DNA from 4 places in the Allobosea sp. ANAM02 genome. Region 1 is predicted to be linked to each of the others. Evidence: predicted binding sites of a transcription regulator. Region 1 holds the regulator's gene; each other region holds the start of a gene.
What was found. Region 1 encodes LexA, which represses DNA repair genes until DNA is damaged. Its sites were predicted from a motif close to TGTTCNNNNTGTGTTCNG; they were not measured.
Positions count from the first base shown of each region.

Region 2: the regulator LexA is predicted to act here: its motif matches at 2,623-2,640, upstream of OCUBac02_RS19925 (DNA recombination protein RmuC).
Region 3: the regulator LexA is predicted to act here: its motif matches at 1,513-1,530, upstream of OCUBac02_RS12375 (2'-5' RNA ligase family protein).
Region 4: the regulator LexA is predicted to act here: its motif matches at 2,573-2,590, upstream of ruvC (crossover junction endodeoxyribonuclease RuvC).

Region 1 covers NZ_AP022848.1:2,783,093-2,787,276, reverse strand. Annotated here, with positions in the region: gene trpC (indole-3-glycerol phosphate synthase TrpC) at 1-175, shown strand, start outside; gene moaC (cyclic pyranopterin monophosphate synthase MoaC) at 172-654, shown strand; gene OCUBac02_RS13435 (molybdopterin molybdotransferase MoeA) at 712-1,923, shown strand; gene lexA (transcriptional repressor LexA) at 2,004-2,717, shown strand; gene OCUBac02_RS13425 (ComEC/Rec2 family competence protein) at 2,711-4,184, opposite strand, start outside.
Region 2 covers NZ_AP022848.1:4,169,261-4,173,444, forward strand. Annotated here, with positions in the region: gene OCUBac02_RS19905 (hypothetical protein) at 1-185, shown strand, start outside; gene truA (tRNA pseudouridine(38-40) synthase TruA) at 198-941, opposite strand; gene fmt (methionyl-tRNA formyltransferase) at 941-1,870, opposite strand; gene def (peptide deformylase) at 2,022-2,558, opposite strand; gene OCUBac02_RS19925 (DNA recombination protein RmuC) at 2,672-3,856, shown strand; gene OCUBac02_RS19930 (HAMP domain-containing methyl-accepting chemotaxis protein) at 4,131-4,184, shown strand, end outside.
Region 3 covers NZ_AP022848.1:2,556,581-2,560,764, forward strand. Annotated here, with positions in the region: gene OCUBac02_RS12370 (M20/M25/M40 family metallo-hydrolase) at 1-1,337, opposite strand, end outside; gene OCUBac02_RS12375 (2'-5' RNA ligase family protein) at 1,540-2,124, shown strand; gene OCUBac02_RS12380 (glutathione S-transferase N-terminal domain-containing protein) at 2,242-2,949, shown strand; gene OCUBac02_RS12385 (ArsC family reductase) at 3,126-3,482, shown strand; gene tgt (tRNA guanosine(34) transglycosylase Tgt) at 3,846-4,184, shown strand, end outside.
Region 4 covers NZ_AP022848.1:1,452,300-1,456,483, reverse strand. Annotated here, with positions in the region: gene OCUBac02_RS07035 (globin-coupled sensor protein) at 1-584, opposite strand, end outside; gene OCUBac02_RS07030 (YebC/PmpR family DNA-binding transcriptional regulator) at 807-1,553, shown strand; gene OCUBac02_RS07025 (sulfite exporter TauE/SafE family protein) at 1,669-2,448, opposite strand; gene ruvC (crossover junction endodeoxyribonuclease RuvC) at 2,611-3,126, shown strand; gene ruvA (Holliday junction branch migration protein RuvA) at 3,152-3,769, shown strand; gene OCUBac02_RS07010 (N-acetyltransferase) at 3,766-4,184, shown strand, end outside.

The DNA.
Region 1 (4,184 bases):
CGTGCCGGCCGACCGCATCGTCATCAGCGAGAGCGGCATCTTCACGCATGACGACATCGCCCGGCTCAACCGGATCGGCGTGAATACCTTCCTCGTCGGCGAGAGCCTGATGCGGCAGGCCGACGTCACCACCGCAACGCAGGCGCTGCTCACCGGCAAGGCCGTCGCGGCGTGAGCCGGCTCAGCCATCTCGACGCGCAAGGCCAGGCGCATATGGTCGATGTCGGCGGCAAGGCCGAGACGACCCGCATCGCGGTCGCCGAGGGCCAGGTCGTCATGGCGCCGGAGACGATCGCGATCGTGCGCGATGGCAACGCCAGGAAGGGCGATGTGCTCGGCACCGCGCGCCTCGCCGGCATCATGGCGGCGAAGCGCACGCATGAGCTGATCCCGCTGTGCCACCCGCTGCTGCTGAGCAAGATCGCCGTCGACCTCGCCATCGACGAGGCCCTGCCAGGCGTGCGCGTGCGTGCCGAGGTCAAGATGAAGGGCCAGACCGGCGTCGAGATGGAGGCGCTGACCGCCGTCTCCGTCGCCTGCCTGACGGTCTACGACATGGTCAAGGCCGTCGACCGGGCGATGCGGATCGAGAATATCCGCCTGCTGCACAAATCCGGCGGCCAGTCCGGCGATTACGAGGCGAAAGTTGGCTAAAGGAATGAGCATGATGTCATCCGAAAACCGGTTCCCACTTTTCGGCATCATGCTCTGATGGCGCTCACCCCGGTTCCCGTCGCGCGCAAGGCGCTGCTCGACAGCATTCCGGGACCGGCCGAGGCGGAAGCCCTGCCGCTGGCGCAATGCGCCTGGCGGGTGCTGGCCGGCGAGGTCAAGGCGCTCAGGACCCAGCCGCCCTTCGCCAATTCCGCCATGGACGGCTATGCCGTGCGCGGCGACGAGATGGCGGAAGGCGTGTCGCTCTCGGTGATCGGCGAATCCGCTGCCGGCCGGGCCTATGAGGGCGCCGTCGGACCGGGAGAAGCCGTGCGCATCTTCACGGGCGCGCCGATGCCTGAGGGCGCCGACACCATCCTGATGCAGGAAGATGCCGACGGCGTCGGAAGCCCGGTCATCCGCGTCCGTGTGCCGCCTGCCAAGGGCAAGTTCCTGCGCGCCGCGGGGCTGGATTTCCACGAAGGCGACGTCCTGCTCTCCGCCGGCCGCGTGCTCGACAGCGCGGCGCTCGGCCTTGCCGCCGCGATGGGGCATCCGACCCTGCCCGTCCGGCGCAAGCCGCGTGTCGCGATCCTCGCCACCGGCGACGAACTGGTGTCGCCCGGCGAGCCGGTCGGCCGCGACCAGATTGTCGCCTCGAACTCGTTCTCGCTGGCCGCGCTTGTCGAGAAGGCCGGCGGCACCGTGCTCGATCTCGGCATCGCCCGCGACGACCATGCTGATCTGGCCAGCAAGATCGCAAGGGCGAGCGAGGCCGATGCCGATGTGCTGATCACGCTGGGCGGTGCCTCCGTCGGCGCGCATGATCTCGTGCAGGAGGCGCTGACGCGCGCCGGCATGGCGCTCGGCTTCTGGAAGATCGCTATGCGGCCGGGCAAGCCGATGATGACCGGGCGGCTCGGCCGGATGGTCGTGGTCGGCCTGCCGGGCAACCCGGTCTCCTCGATCGTCTGCGGCCATCTCTTCGTCCTGCCCCTGATCGAGGCGCTGCTCGGCATCGCCGATGCCGATCGCGACCGCAGCATCCCCGCCATCCTCGGCCGCGACATGCCCGGCAATGACGAGCGGGAAGATTACCTTCGCTCGGAGCTCGCGCTGACGCCGGAAGGCTGGCTCGCGACGCCCTTCGACCGGCAGGATTCCTCGACGCTCGGCACGCTGGCGCGGGCGCAGGCCCTGACGATCCGCCCGGCCCATGCCGCCCCGGCCAGGAAGGGCGATGCCTGCCGGATTCTGCCCTTGCGGTAGCAACTTGCGGAACACAAGCAGAACGCGTATGGTGTTCGTGCTTTGTTTCGAATCTGCGCTTTGAGGGGCTGGCGGCGACCATGCTGACACGCAAGCAACACGAACTCCTGCGCTTCATCCAGGAACGCTTGCGCGAAAGTGGCGTACCCCCCTCCTTCGACGAGATGAAGGACGCGCTCGACCTGCGCTCGAAATCCGGCATCCACCGCTTGATCATGGCGCTGGAGGAGCGCGGCTTCATCCGCCGTCTGCCGAACCGGGCGCGCGCGCTCGAGGTCATCAAGATGCCGGACGGGCTCGGCGCCCCGCAGCCGCGCCCGCGCTTCAACCCGGCCGTCGTTCAGGGCGGCCTGGGCGCGCAGCCGAGCGTCGCCAAGCCCCGGCCCGCGGCGGTCGAGGACGACAGCCGGCATGCCATCGCCATCCCCGTCATGGGCCGGATCGCGGCGGGCACGCCGATCTCGGCGATCCAGAGCCGCAGCCACACGGTCTCGCTGCCGCCGGACATGCTCGGCTCCGGCGAGCATTACGCGCTGGAAGTGCGGGGCGATTCGATGGTTGAGGCCGGCATCCTCGACGGCGACACGGTCGTCATCCGCCGGCAGGACACCGCCAATACCGGCGATATCGTCGTGGCCCTGATCGACGACGAAGAGGCGACGCTGAAGCGCCTGCGCAAGCGCGGCTCCTCCATTGCGCTTGAGGCGGCGAACCCCGCCTATGAGACCCGCGTGCTTGGGCCCGACCGGGTCAAGATCCAGGGCCGCCTCGTCAACCTGATGCGGCGTTACTGAAGGCGTTCCGTGTCGGGGGCGGGGTCGCTGTCGGCCGACGATGCCGAGCGTGCGGCGGTGGGTTGGTTGGCCGACGCCGCCGGACGAGCTTCGCGCCGGCGGCTCCATGGGCGCTCGGCATCGCTCGGCTCCGAGGTTCGGCTGCTCCACCCCGATGCCTTGCGATAGAGCGAGGTTGCGCCGTCGCGCGTAAGCGCCATCCGCTCGATCAGCCTGGCCTTGCAGGTCCCGCTCCAGGGGATCGCGGTGACGACGAGATCGGCCCGTAGGCAGTCCTCGATGATGGCGAGGCGCTCGCGCGTATAGGAAATCGTGCGCTTGTCGGCCGTCTGCGCGACGCAAGCCAGACGATCGCAGGCGATGCCGGCGCGCAATGTCGGATCGTCGGGTGAGCGGCTGTCGCCATCGGCCGCGAGCCATTGCTGCAGAACGAAGCGGCTGGGCTTTCCGGCGATGGCGAGGCGCCCGTCGGCGCCGCGCACGGCCAGACCCGAGCCGTCGCGCTCGATCAGGATTTCCGGCCGTTCCGGCTTGCCGGCGATGGCGACGCCGAAGACCAGCGGCACAGCCGCCAGCCATCGCCAGGCCGTCGTCCAGAGCGCAAGCCACAGTAACGCCATCGCGAAGCACGCCAGCACCGCGGGGCCGAAGGCCGCGACCGTCACGGTGGAGTGATCGATGGACGCGACCCAATGCGCGACCTTGAGCACCACGTCGGAAGCCAACCCCATCAGGGCCCAGGCCGGCCAGTCCAGTCCGAACGGATAGGCGAGCACGCCGAATACCGCCGCCGGCATCACGAAAAGCGAGACGAAGGGCAGCGCCATGGCGTTGCCGAGCAGGCCGAAGGGATTGAAGGTCTGGAAATGATAGGCGCCGAAAGGCGCGGTCGCGGCGGTCGCCAGCATGGTGGTGACGAGGATGCCGAGCGCCGCCATCCAGATCGATCCGAGCGGCCACGGCAACGCGGGCGGCGGCTCGCTGCGATCTCTCCTTTCCCAGCGCTCGGCGAAGGCGATCAGCGCCGCGACCGCGCCGAAGGACATCTGGAAGCTCGGCCCCAGCAGCGCCTCCGGCTCGCGCAGCAGCACGATCATGGCGGCGAGCGCGAGATTGCGCATGCTCAGCGCCGCACGATCGACCAGAATCGCCCCGAGCATGACCAGCGTCATGATCAGCGAGCGCTCGGTCGCGACATCGCTGCCGGAAAAGATGCAATAGGCGGTTGCGCCGATCATGGCCGCGACCGCCGCGAGCTTCTTGACCGGCCAGTGCAGCGCCACCGTCTGCGACAAGGCCAGCAGCGCGCGGACCAGCCAGAAGATGGTCCCGGCCGCCAGCACCATGTGCAGGCCCGAGATCGAGACGATGTGGTAGATGCCGGCGGCGCGCAGGTCGTTGTTCGTGGCTTCCGTGATCAGGCCGCGCTTGCCGGTGACGAGCGCGGCGGCAACCGCCCCGCCCTGC
Region 2 (4,184 bases), 1.4 Mb from region 1:
TCGGCTGGGCGCCGCCGACGCTGGCGATCGTGCAATCGCTGTTCTTCGCGGCGGTCGTGCTGCGGCTGCGCTATTGCGTGGCGCGCGCCGTCTTCGGAGCGGAGAGCCGGGGCATCGCCATGACGCTGGTCGTCGCCAGCGTCATGCTCGATTACGGCGTCACCCGGCTGTTCGGCCTGTTCTGAGGCGCTTGCGCCTCACTCGGCGTAGTCGACGCCAGCGAGATAGAGCCCACAGGACGGCGCCAGTGCCGCGCATTGCGAGCGGTCGCGCGCCGCCAGGACCTTGCCGACCTTGTTCTCCGGCCAGCGGCCCATGCCCACCATCTTCAGGCAGCCGACGATCGAGCGCACCTGATGATGCAGGAAGGAGCGGGCGTGGACATAGACCACGATCTCGGAGCCCTCGCGGCGGACATCGCAGCGGTCGAGCGTGCGGATCGGGCTGTTGGCCTGGCATTCGGCGGCGCGGAAAGTGGTGAAGTCATGCTGTCCGAGCAGCGCCTTGGCCGCGCGGTCCATCGCCTCGTGATCGAGCTTGACCGGCACATGCCAGACCCGCTCGCGCTCCAGCGCCGGCTGGGCGCGGCGGTCGAGGATGCGATAGATGTAATAGCGACGGCGCGCCGAGATGCGGGCGTCGAAATCATCCGGCACCAGCTCGGCACTGAGCACCGCGACCGGAAGCCGCTTCAGCCGGGCATTGGTCGCATCACGCACGACATCGGTGCGCCATTCCCTGCCGATATCGACATGGGCGACCTGATGGGTGGCATGGACGCCGGCATCGGTCCGGCCGGCGCAATGCAGCCTGACGGGATGGCCGCAGAAGGCCTCGACCGCCTCCTCGACGCTCTGCTGCACGGACGGGCCGTTGAGCTGGCGCTGCCAGCCCGAGAACGGCGTGCCGTCGTACTCGATGACGAGCTTGTAGCGCGGCATCAGAGCTTGGCACCGGCTCCGAGCCGGGCGCCGCGCAGGAATTCGGCCCCGCTCATCGGCGCCTTGCCGGCGCGCTGGACCTGCAGCAGCTTCACCGCGCCGACGGCACAGGCGACAGTGCCTTCGTCATCGAGCAGCGTGCCGGGCTCGGCCGCGCCGCCGGCGCGGGCCGTGCGCAGGATCTTCAGACGCTCCGGCCCCTTGCCGAGATCGATCTCGGCGAAGGCTCCGGGGAATGGCGAGAGGCCGCGCACGAGGTCATGGACCTGCTGCGCCGGCAGGGCCCAGCTCAGCTTCGCTTCGGTATTGGCGATCTTGCTGGCGTAAGTCGCGCCCTCTTCCGGCTGCGGCGTGAACTGCAGGCCGCCGCGACCGAGCGCCGCGAGCGCGCGCACCATCAGGTCGGCGCCGAGCAGGCTGAGCTGATCGTGCAATTCGCCGGCCGTCATGTCCGGGCCGATCGTCAGGTTCTCGACCATGGCGACGGGGCCGGTATCGAGGCCGGCTTCCATCTTCATCACGCAGACGCCGCTCTCGGCGTCGCCGGCCATGATCGCCCGCTGGATCGGGGCGGCACCGCGCCAGCGCGGCAGCAGCGAAGCATGGAGATTGAGGCAGCCGAGTTCGGGCAGGTCGAGGATCGCCTGAGGCAGTATCATGCCATAGGCGACGACGACGGCGACATCGGCCTCTTGCGAGGCGATGATCTCGGCCTGGTCCGGCGTCTTGAGCGTCTTAGGGGTAAAGACCGGGATGCCGAAGCGCTCGGCGGCCCGATGCACCGGCGAGGGCTTCAATTCGAGGCCCCGCCCCGCCTGCGCCGGGGCGCGGGTGTAGCAGGAGACGACCTCGTGGCCCTGCCCCACGATCTCGGTCAGCACCGGCACGGCGAAATCCGGCGTGCCCATGAAGATGACGCGCAAACTCATAAGCTGAACTTGTCTCCATAGCGGCGGTCATCCCGGGCGACCGCAGGGAGACCCGGGACCTATTCCGGAACCTCTCCTGCGGGCGCTCCGGCATGGATCCCGGATCTGCGCTTCGCTCCGTCCGGGATGACGGCGCGCGGATTGGAAAACCTCAGGCCGCCGAGCGCTTGGCCGCCTTGGCGAATTTCTTGGTGACGCGCTCGCGCTTCAGGCGCGAGAGATGGTCGATGAAGAGCACGCCGTCGAGATGGTCGATCTCGTGCTGCAGACAGGTGGCGAGCAGGCCGTCGGCCGCGATCTCCTGCGTCTTGCCGTCGAGATCCACGAAGCGGACCTTCACTTCGGCGGGGCGCTCGACCTCCTCGTAATATTCGGGAATCGAGAGGCAACCCTCCTCATAGGCGCTGAATTCCTCCGAGGACCAAGTGATCTGCGGGTTGATGAAGACCTGCGGCTTCCGCGGCTCGGGCTCCTCGCCCTCCTTCGCCTCGGGCTTCGACAGGTCGATCGTCACCACGCGCAGCGGCACGCCGATCTGGATTGCGGCGAGGCCAATGCCGGGCGCGTCGTACATCGTCTCGAACATGTCCGCGACCAGCGCCTTGATCTCGGGCGTGACCATCTCGACCGGCTTCGAGACGAGGCGAAGCTGGGCGTCGGGCAGGATGACGAGCGGGCGAACGGACATGGGATTCCAGGGGAAAAGAGCTGCTGAACCGGGGACATAAGCATTTGTGGGAGAGCGGTCAAACTGTTCCGCTTTCGTTCGCTATTCCCCACCGAATCGGCTACGCTCGACTTATGAACGAGCTTGCTTTCACACTGCTGGAGCGCCCTGTGACCTGGGCCGAGGCCGCATCGGGCTTCGCGGCCCTGAGCCTCGCTCTGCTCTTGATGGCGGTGATCGCCGGCTGGCGCGGCGGCAAGAGCCGCGCGATCGAGGCCGCGATGGCGGCCGAGCGCGCCCGAGAGATGGACGACAAGGTCGCCGAGATGAACCGCCAGCAGGCGGAGCTCGCCGGCCGAATGCAGTCGATGGCCGAGATCCTCTCGACCCGGCAGGGCGATCTCGCGCGGCTCGTCGCCGAGCGGATGGACGGCCTGCGCCAGCAGGTCGGCGCCGGGCTCGAACGCAACGTCCAGCAGACCACCGAGAGCCTCGGCAAGCTGCAGGAACGGCTCGCGGTGATCGACCACGCCCAGAAGAACCTGACGGACCTCACCTCGGAGGTCGTGACGCTCCGGGACGTGCTCGCCAACAAGCAGGCGCGCGGCGCCTATGGCCAGGGCCGGATGGAGGCGATCATCCGCGACGGCCTGCCCGCCGCCTTCTTCGCCTTCCAGCCGCAATTGTCGAACGGCAAGCGGCCGGATTGCCTGGTCACGCTGCCGGGCGATGGACGCGGCCTCGTCATCGACGCCAAGTTCCCGCTGGAAAGCTTCACGCTCTTGCGCGAGGCGCGCGGCGACGATGCCAGGAAGGCGGCCGGCCAGCGCGTGCGCAACGATGTCGGCGTGCATGTGAAGGATATCGCGGAGCGCTATTTCCTGCCGGGCGAGACGCAGGACGTCGCCTTGCTCTTCGTGCCGTCCGAGTCGATCTATGCCGACCTGCACGAGCATTTCGACGATGTTGTGCAGCGGGCGCACCGGGCCCGGATCATGATCGTCTCGCCTTCGCTGCTGGCGCTGGCGATCCAGCTCATGCAATCGCTGGTGCGCGATGCGCGGATGCGCGAAGAGGCGCAGGTCATCCAGAGCGAGGTCGGCAAGCTGCTCGACGACGTGCGCCGGCTCGGCGAGCGTGTCGACAAGCTCGACAATCATTTCCGGCAGGCGCAGGACGATGTCGGCCAGATCAAGACTTCGGCCGGCAAGGTCACCAGCCGCGCCGAGAAGATCGGCGCGCTCGATTTCGACGACGAGAAGAGCGAGCCTAAACTGCCCTTCGCCAAGGGGCTGGAGTTGAAGCGCGCCGCCGAATAGGCCGCCGTCATAGGCCTATTCGAGCAAGGTCCGCCGATCACGATCAGTCCGTCTCTCAAAGAGAACTCAGTCGCGCCAGCATATGACGAAATGCAACCTTAGCGATTATTCCTGCCTGCATAAGCAAAACCACAACCTGAAGTCATTCATTTCTGTAACGGCCGTTAGAATAGCCTTAAACATTATTCGAAAGATTTAAGCGCGGTTTTTCGATCACGATGTTCGAATGACACGACCTGTCTGGGGATCAACCCGGTTCCGCCGGAAAGCAGGCATGTCGAGCGGCCGGCCTGACGCCTACCTCCCCGTACACGTCTCTTTATCAAGG
Region 3 (4,184 bases), 230 kb from region 1:
GCGCCGGTGCGCAGGCCGCTATAGAAGCAGTCCAGCGTCATGTTCTCGTTGGGGGCGTGGTTGGCCTCGTCGTGATTGGCGTAGGGCGTCACGAAGGCGGGAATGCCGAGGATCTTGGTGAAGACGTAGTTCGGCAGGCTGCCGAACCCGGCCGGGATCAGCAGGGGCTCCTCGCCCTGCGCCGCCACGAAGGCGCGCCGCAACGGCGCGGTATAGGGCGAGGCGATCGCGGTCTTTGAGGGCTGCATGCCCTTTTCCTCGGCGACGAACTCGACCTCGGGCGCGTGCTTTTCGACATGAGCCCGGACCTTGCGCAGGATGTCCTCCGGGTCCTGCGCCTCGACGAGGCGGATATCGCATTTCACCAACGCTTCGTTCGGCAGCACGGTCTTGGTGCCCGGCCCGCCATAGCCGCCATGGAAGCCGTTGATCGTCAGCGTCGGCCGGAAGCAGAGACGCTCGTAGAAGGGCCGGTCGGCCGGCGCGTCGAGGCGAGTGAGGCCGAGCCCCTTCTTGAAGGCCTCGATGTCGAGCGGCAGGCGTTCGACCGCTTCCAGGTCCTCCGCATTCGGCGGCTCGATGGCATCGTGCAGCCCGTCGATGGTGATCTCCCCCTCGGGGTTCTTCATCGTGGCGAGGAGATGGACCAGCGTCCAGATCGGGTTCGGCACGACGCCGCCGAAATTGCCGGAATGGACGTCGCGGCTGGCATGGCGGCAGCGCAGGTCGAAGGAGACGACGCCGCGCGAGCCGAACTTGATGGTGGGCGCGCCACTGGCATGGCGCGGGCCGTCGGCGGTGACGGCGAGGTCGGCCTTGAGCAGATGCGGGTTGGCACGGACGAAGCCGGCGATGTTCGGGCTGCCGATCTCTTCCTCGCCCTCGAGCACGAGGATGACGTTGCAGGGCAGTTCGCCATGGACCTTGAGATGAGATTCGATCGCGAGGATCTGGGCGAAGTGCTGGCCCTTGTTGTCGCCGACGCCGCGCGCATAGAGGCGTCCGTCGCGGATCGTCGGCTCGAACGGGGGCGACACCCACTTATCGAGCGGGTCCGGCGGCTGCACGTCGTAATGGCCGTAGAGCAGCACGGTCGGCTTGCCCGGCGCCTTCTCCCTGCGCGCGACGACGACCGGGTGGCCCTCGGTCGGGACGAGACTGGTTTCGAGGCCGATCTCCGTGAGCATGTCGACGAGCAGCAGGCCGACCTCGGCGATGCCGATATTCTCGGCGCTGATGCTGGGATGGCGCAGATAGGCGACGAGGCGGTCGAGGAAGGCGCTGCGATTGGTCTCGATATGGTCGAAGACCGCGGCGAGTGCGTCTGAGGAAGCCATAGACAATGCCTGACTGGAGAGGAATCCGTGCCGACCGCCGAGCGGGGGCGCAAGCGGCGGCCGAGCGGCTGTCGCGGGCAGCCTAGACGCGGGGTCTGCGGCGCTCAAGCGCGGGCCGGGCTGTCGCGGCGACTGGCAGCCTTGCGATTTTCGCTGGTCGGATTATCGCTTGTATTGTTCTTTTTTTGTTCTATCATTGGATATGCAGCTCGTTCTCGACCTCGACGGTGAGCGGGAGTTTCAGCCGCGAGAAGTCCACCGCCCACCCCGCTATTTCTTCGCGCTCCTTCCGGATATCGAAGCGAAGCAGCGAATCCATAAGCTTGCCGGTGAGTTGAACGCGCGGCTTCGCGCCTCGAACCGGCTGCGCGGGCCGGACAAGTATCATGTGACCTTGCGTGGAATTGCTGTGCCCGACGGCTCGTTCGGGCAGAGCATCGCGATGGCACGCACGGTCGCCGACGCGATTCGGAGGACGTCCTTCGCCGTCATGTTCGATCAGGCCGCAAGCTTCGGAAAGCCGCCGAAATACGCATTCTCCCTGACGACACGGGCGGATTTGCCTGCTGCCAACAGTTTGTCTGCCACGCTGCTTGATGACTTGCGGCATGCCGGCCTCAAGGTCGATGGATCAAGCTTCCAGCCGCATGTCACGCTGTTCTACGACCGGAGACGTCGGGAGCCGATCGATCTGCCCGAGCTGCGCTGGCAGGTGCGCGCGTTCGTGCTGATCGAGAGCATCGATAACAGGAAATACGTCATCCTGGGCTCCTGGCCGCTCGGCTGAACTCCATGCAGCCGTGCAAGGCCGCTTTGCGGCGATCGGGATGCTGCGCCGTTGCTTTGGGCGCGGTCGGCTCTATCGTTTCCGGCCGAAGCCCATCCGATTCAGACGGAGCCTGTCATGGCCGATTTGTCCGCTTTCCCGATCACCAGGCGCTGGCCGGCAGCGCATCCCGACCGTATCCAGCTCTATTCGCTGCCGACGCCCAACGGCGTGAAGGTCTCGATCGCGCTGGAGGAGCTGGAACTGCCCTACGAGCCGCATGCCATCGATATCGGCAAGAACGAGACCTGGGGGCCGGAATTCCTGTCGCTGAACCCCAACGGCAAGATCCCGGCGATCATCGACCCCAACGGCCCGGACGGAAAGCCGTTCGGCCTTTGGGAATCCGGCGCGATCCTGCTCTATCTCGCCGAGAAGACCGGCAAGCTCCTGCCGAAGGACCCTGCCGCCCGCTACGAGACCATCCAGTGGGTGTTCTTCCAGATGGCGGCGATCGGCCCGATGTTCGGCCAGCTCGGCTTCTTCCACAAATTCGCCGGCCGCGAATACGAGGACAAGCGTCCGCGCGACCGCTACGCCAATGAGAGCAAGCGCCTGCTCGGCGTGCTCGAGGACCGGCTGGCGAGCCGCACCTGGATCATGGGCGACGACTACAGCATCGCCGATATCGCGATCCTCGGCTGGGTGCGCAATCTCGTCGGATTCTACGGCGCGGGCGAACTCGTCGACTATGCCAAGCTGACCCATGTGCCGATCTGGCTGGAGCGCTGCCTGTCGCGCCCGGCCGTGCAGCGCGGCCTCGACAGCCCGAAGCGCCCGGCCTGAGGTTTGATTTAGAACGTCAGCCCTCGTCCTGAGGAGGCCCGAAGGGCCGTCTCGAAGGGCGTTCCAGGTGTCTCCGGAGTCTCCTGGAACATCCTTCGAGACGCCATTCCCAAGCGGAATGGCTCCTCAGGATGAGGGCTCGATATACTTTCAATGAGATTGAGGGGCGCTCAAGCGTGGCCAAGACGATCTACGGCATCAAGAACTGCGACACGATGAAGAAGGCGCGGGCCTGGCTCGACGGCCATGGCGTCGCCGTCGCGTTCCATGACTACAAGGCGAGCGGGGTCGACAAGGCGTCGCTTGAGCGTTGGGTCAAGGAGCACGGCTGGGAGACGGTGCTTAACCGCGCCGGCACGACCTTCCGCGCGCTGCCGGATGCCGAGAAGCAGGGGCTCGATGCCGAGAAGGCGATCGCGCTGATGCTGGCGCAGCCCTCGATGATCAAGCGTCCGGTGCTCGATCTGGGCCAGGGCAGGACGATCGTCGGCTTCAAGCCGGAGATTTACGCGGCCGCGGTATCGAGGAGTTGAGGCTCGCTAAGGAACGCGCGGACAGCGCGGGGAACCCTCTCCCGGAGGGAGACGGCAGGGTGAGGGGGAGTCTGTTGGACGTTTTGGCCGTGACCTGACCGTTGCTGCTATGGCGGCAGCGCTTCACTGGCCCAGGGACCTACACCTCACCCCTGACCCTCTCGCCCATCTCGGGCTTGCCCGAGATGGGCGTCGTATAGTGTCGAAGTCGGCAACAGCCGGCTTCGATGCAGGAGAGGGGTTCCCCGCGGTTCAAGACGGCATCCGGTTGTGGAGAGTTCGGTTCGCTCATGACGGCGAGGAACGGCCATCCGGCGCGCGGGTCACTTCCCTAAACCCGCGCGCTGCTCTACCTCGCAGGCCATGACCGTCGAGCCCCAAGTCCTGCAGCCGCAAACCGCTGCCACACCCGAATTCACCTTCAAGGTCGCGGCCCGCGACGGCGCGGCGCGCACCGGCGCGATCAGCATGCCGCGCGGCGTCATCCGCACGCCGGCCTTCATGCCGGTCGGCACCGCCGCGACCGTGAAGGGTATGTACCCCGAGCAGGTGAGGGCGCTCGGCGCCGATGTCGTGCTCGGCAACACCTATCACCTGATGCTGCGGCCTGGCGCCGAGCGCGTCGCGCGGCTCGGCGGCCTGCATCAATTCATGAACTGGCCGCACCCGATCCTGACGGACTCGGGCGGCTTCCAGGTGATG
Region 4 (4,184 bases), 1.3 Mb from region 1:
CTGGCATTCACAGCACCGACCACTTCCCGGACCGTGACCTCGAAAGTCTCGATCTGGTGGCGCGTGCGGTCACGGCTCTCCTGCTGGACGACGGAATAGGTCTCCAGCAGCAATTCGAGATCGAGCTGCGTCGCCTTCGACAGTGCCGTGCGCGTCGCCATCCGGCGATCGAGCTCGCGCCTCCGCCAAAGCCGGGACAATCCCATCATGCTCTGACGGTCCAGGCCGAGTTCGACGATGATGGCGTTCGAGACGATCGCATGGCAGATCACCACGGCATGGACCGGTACGCCGTGCTCGTGGAACACGCTCGCCAGACTATGGGCCGATTCGGTGTAGCCTTCGCGAAGGTCGCCGGATGCGAGCCTGATCCAGTGCGACAGCCGCCGCTCATGCACATCGGGCTGCCGAAGGGCCTGCGCGATCTCCGGCCAGGGGGCGAACTGGTCGTGCAGGTTTTCCAGCAGATGCGGCAGACGGCCGCGAGCGAAGTCCGAGAGCGAACCGAGAAGAACGATGTCCTCGTCGAATATCCGGAATGCGCGGAATCGATGTTCCTGCGCGGCGATGGAATTGGATGTCACGGCTTCGCAGGCTTTGAGGAGGACGGCGTGGCGGGTGAAGCCATCATGCCGCGCCGTGGCAAAGAATGACTTAACGTCCTGTTCACTCCGATTCGGGCCGTGACCGACGACAGGCGCTTGCCTGCCGCGGAAACCGGCGCCTATAAGGCCGACCGATCGCCTGTGGTGCGCACCGCAGGCAATATTCCATGGTTCCATCTCATCAAAGGGCAGCGAGTTCCCATGGCCGGCCATTCACAGTTCAAGAACATCATGCACCGCAAGGGCAAGCAGGATGCCGTGCGCTCCAAGCTGTTCTCGAAACTGGCCCGCGAGATCACCGTCGCCGCCAAGATGGGCATGCCCGACCCGAACATGAACCCGCGCCTGCGCATGGCCGTGCTTGCCGCGCGCGCCGAGAACATGCCGAAGGACAATATCCAGCGCGCCATCAACAAGGCCGCCGGCGGCGAAGGCGACAATTATGACGAGGTCCGCTACGAGGGCTACGGCCCGGGCGGCGCCGCCGTCATCGTCGAGGCGCTGACCGACAACCGCAACCGCACCGCCTCCGCCGTGCGCTCCTATTTCACCAAGTCGGGCGGCGCGCTCGGCGAAAGCAATTCCGTGTCCTTCATGTTCAACCGCGTCGGCGAGATCAGCTATCCGCCGGAGGCGGGCGATGCCGACAAGCTGATGGAAGCCGCGATCGAGGCCGGCGCAGACGACGTGATCTCGGACGAGAACGGCCACACCATCCTATGCGCCTTCGACGCGCTGAACGAGGTTTCCAAGGCACTGGAAGCTTCGCTCGGCGCTCCCGCCTCGGCCAAGCCCGTCTGGCGCCCGACCACGACCGCCCCGCTCGATGAGGAGAAGGCCGGCTCGATGATGCGTCTGATGGAAGCCCTCGACAACGACGACGACGTCCAGAACGTCTTCGCCAATTTCGAGATTGCCGACGACATCATGGCCAAGCTCAGCGCCTGATCTTGAAACACGTCATTCTCGGGCGAAGCGAAGCGCAGACCCGGGAATCTCTCACAGGAAGAGGCGCCCTTTCGTCCTGAGATGCCCGGGTCAAGCCCGGGCATGACGATCTCCGTCACCGCCCGATCACGACATCCCACAGCGGCAGGCTGATCAACGCGCTGAGGAAGATCACCAGATAGGCCCCGCGCCGGAACGTCTCCTCCGAGGCCAGCCGGAAGCCATGCGTGCCGGCCCAGAGCCCGGCGCCGTAGACCGCGAAGAGCGGAACCGCCATCGTCAGCGCGCCGAGCGTCAGAATCCCCTTCGACCACAGGACCGCGCCGCTGATCAGCGTCGAGACGCCGAAGAAGGTCTGCAGATTGGCCCGCGTCTTGTGCCGGTCGTTGCGTTGCGCACCGAGCCAGAACACCGCGAGCGGCATGCCGCCGATCGAGGCCATGCCGTTGAACAGCCCCGACAGGGCCCCGACGCCGAGCGAGAGCGTGATCGTCGGTCGCCCGTGATAGCGCCAGCCCGACGCCATCAGCCCGACCGCGATCAGCACGAGCGAGGCCAGCACCCAGCGCATCGTCTCGCGATCGAGCCAGATCAGCAGCCAGATGCCGGCCGGCAGTGCCAAAGTCGCCGTCAGCAGCAGCGGCAGGATCTCGCGCCATTCGGCCGTCCTGGCGCTGCGCGCCGCGATCGGCAGCGCGAAAGGCAGGTCGATGAACCAGATCAGGCCGAGCGCCGCGACCGGTCCGAGCACGACCGAGGCCAGCGGCATGAACACCATGGCGAAACCGAAGCCCGTGAAGCCGCGGACCAGCCCGCCGAGCAGCGTCGCGGCCAGCAGAACGGCGATGCCGTCGGCGCTGACGCCCGGCATGAAGGAAGACAGGATCGAGGACATGGAGCCGGCCGGAGACGAAAGATGCTGCGAACCATGCCCGCAGGCCGGCGGCAAGAACAACTTTCCTTTTTGATGTCATCGATCAGGGGAATTCATCCAGCCCGAACCTGCCCGCGTCTCGACGCGGGACAAATCCGAAACATCCGCTAGTTTGCAGGCATCATGGCTCCTCCGATTCGCATCCTCGGCATCGATCCCGGCCTCCGCAAAACCGGCTGGGGCATCGTGATTTCGGAAGGCAGCAAGCTCTCCTTCGTCGCCTGCGGCTGCATCGAGAGCGACGGCACCCTCTCGCTCGGCGAGCGCCTGCGGCAATTGCACGAAGGCCTGAACAAGGTCCTCGCCGCGCATCGCCCGCATGAGGCCGCCGTGGAAGAGACCTTCATCAACCGCGACCCGCAATCGGCGCTGAAGCTTGGCCAGGCCCGCGGCATCGCGCTGGTCGTGCCGGCGCTCGCCGGGCTCGATGTCGCGGAATACGCCGCCAATCTCGTCAAGAAGACCGTGGTCGGCGTCGGCCATGCCGACAAGAAGCAGGTCCAGGCGATGATCCGCGTGCTGCTGCCCAAGGCCGAGACCTCCTCGGCCGATGCCGCGGACGCGCTCGCCGTCGCGATCTGCCATGCCCAGCATCGCGGCATGAAGGCGCTGGTCGCACAGATGCGCGTGGCGGGTTGATGAAGACGGCCGAGGGAACGAGACGATGATCGGCAAGCTCAAGGGCCTGATCGATTCCTATGGCGAGGACCACGTCATCATCGACGTCCAGGGCGTCGGCTATGTCGTGCAGTGCTCGGCGCGCACGCTCCAGCGCCTGCCCCAGCCGGGCGAGGCGGCCGCGCTCTCGATCGAGACCCATGTCCGCGAGGACGCGATCCGCCTCTACGGCTTCATGTCCGATGTCGAGCGCGACTGGTTCCGCCTGATGCAGGTCGTGCAGGGCGTCGGCGCCAAGGTCGCGCTCGCGATCCTCTCGACGCTCGATCCCGGCGCGCTCGCCACCGCCATCACCACCAACGACAAGGCCGCGATCGCCCGCGCACCCGGCGTCGGCCCGAAGCTCGCGCAGCGCCTCTGCGCCGAACTCAAGGACAAGGCCCCGGCCTTCGGCCATATCGATCCGGGCGTCGTGCAGCTCTCCGGCGCGCTAGAGGACCGGAAGCTGCCGCAGCCGATCGCCGACGCCGTGTCGGCGCTCGCCAATCTCGGCTATCCTCAGGCGCAGGCGGTCGCCGCCGTGGCTGCTGCCGCCAAGACCGCCGGCGATGGTGCCGGCACGGCCCAGTTGATCAAGCTGGGCCTGAAGGAACTGGCGAAGTGAGCGAGGAGCCAGACGAGCTTCAATTGCGCGTCGTCACCGACAAGACCGAGCTCTGCCGCATCATGCTGGCGAGCTGGGGCTCGCAGAGCATGATGATCGACCTGCACGTCTATGACGTCGCCGAGATCGACGCGCTCGGCCTCTACGAACCTTCCGGCCGCACGGCCGCGCTGGCGAGCTGGACGCTCCGGGGCGAAAATGCCTATCTCTGCGCGCTCCACTCGCTCAGGCCCGGCGAAGGCGTCGCGATCCGGATGCTCGACGCCGTCATCTTCGCGGCGCGCAAGGCCGGTGCCAGGACGCTCAAGGCGATGCTGACCAATGACAACATGCCGGGCATGACCTTCTACCAGCGCCGTGGCTTTCGCCTCTCGGGGCTTTATCTCGAAGCGATCGACGCCTATCGCTCGGTCGT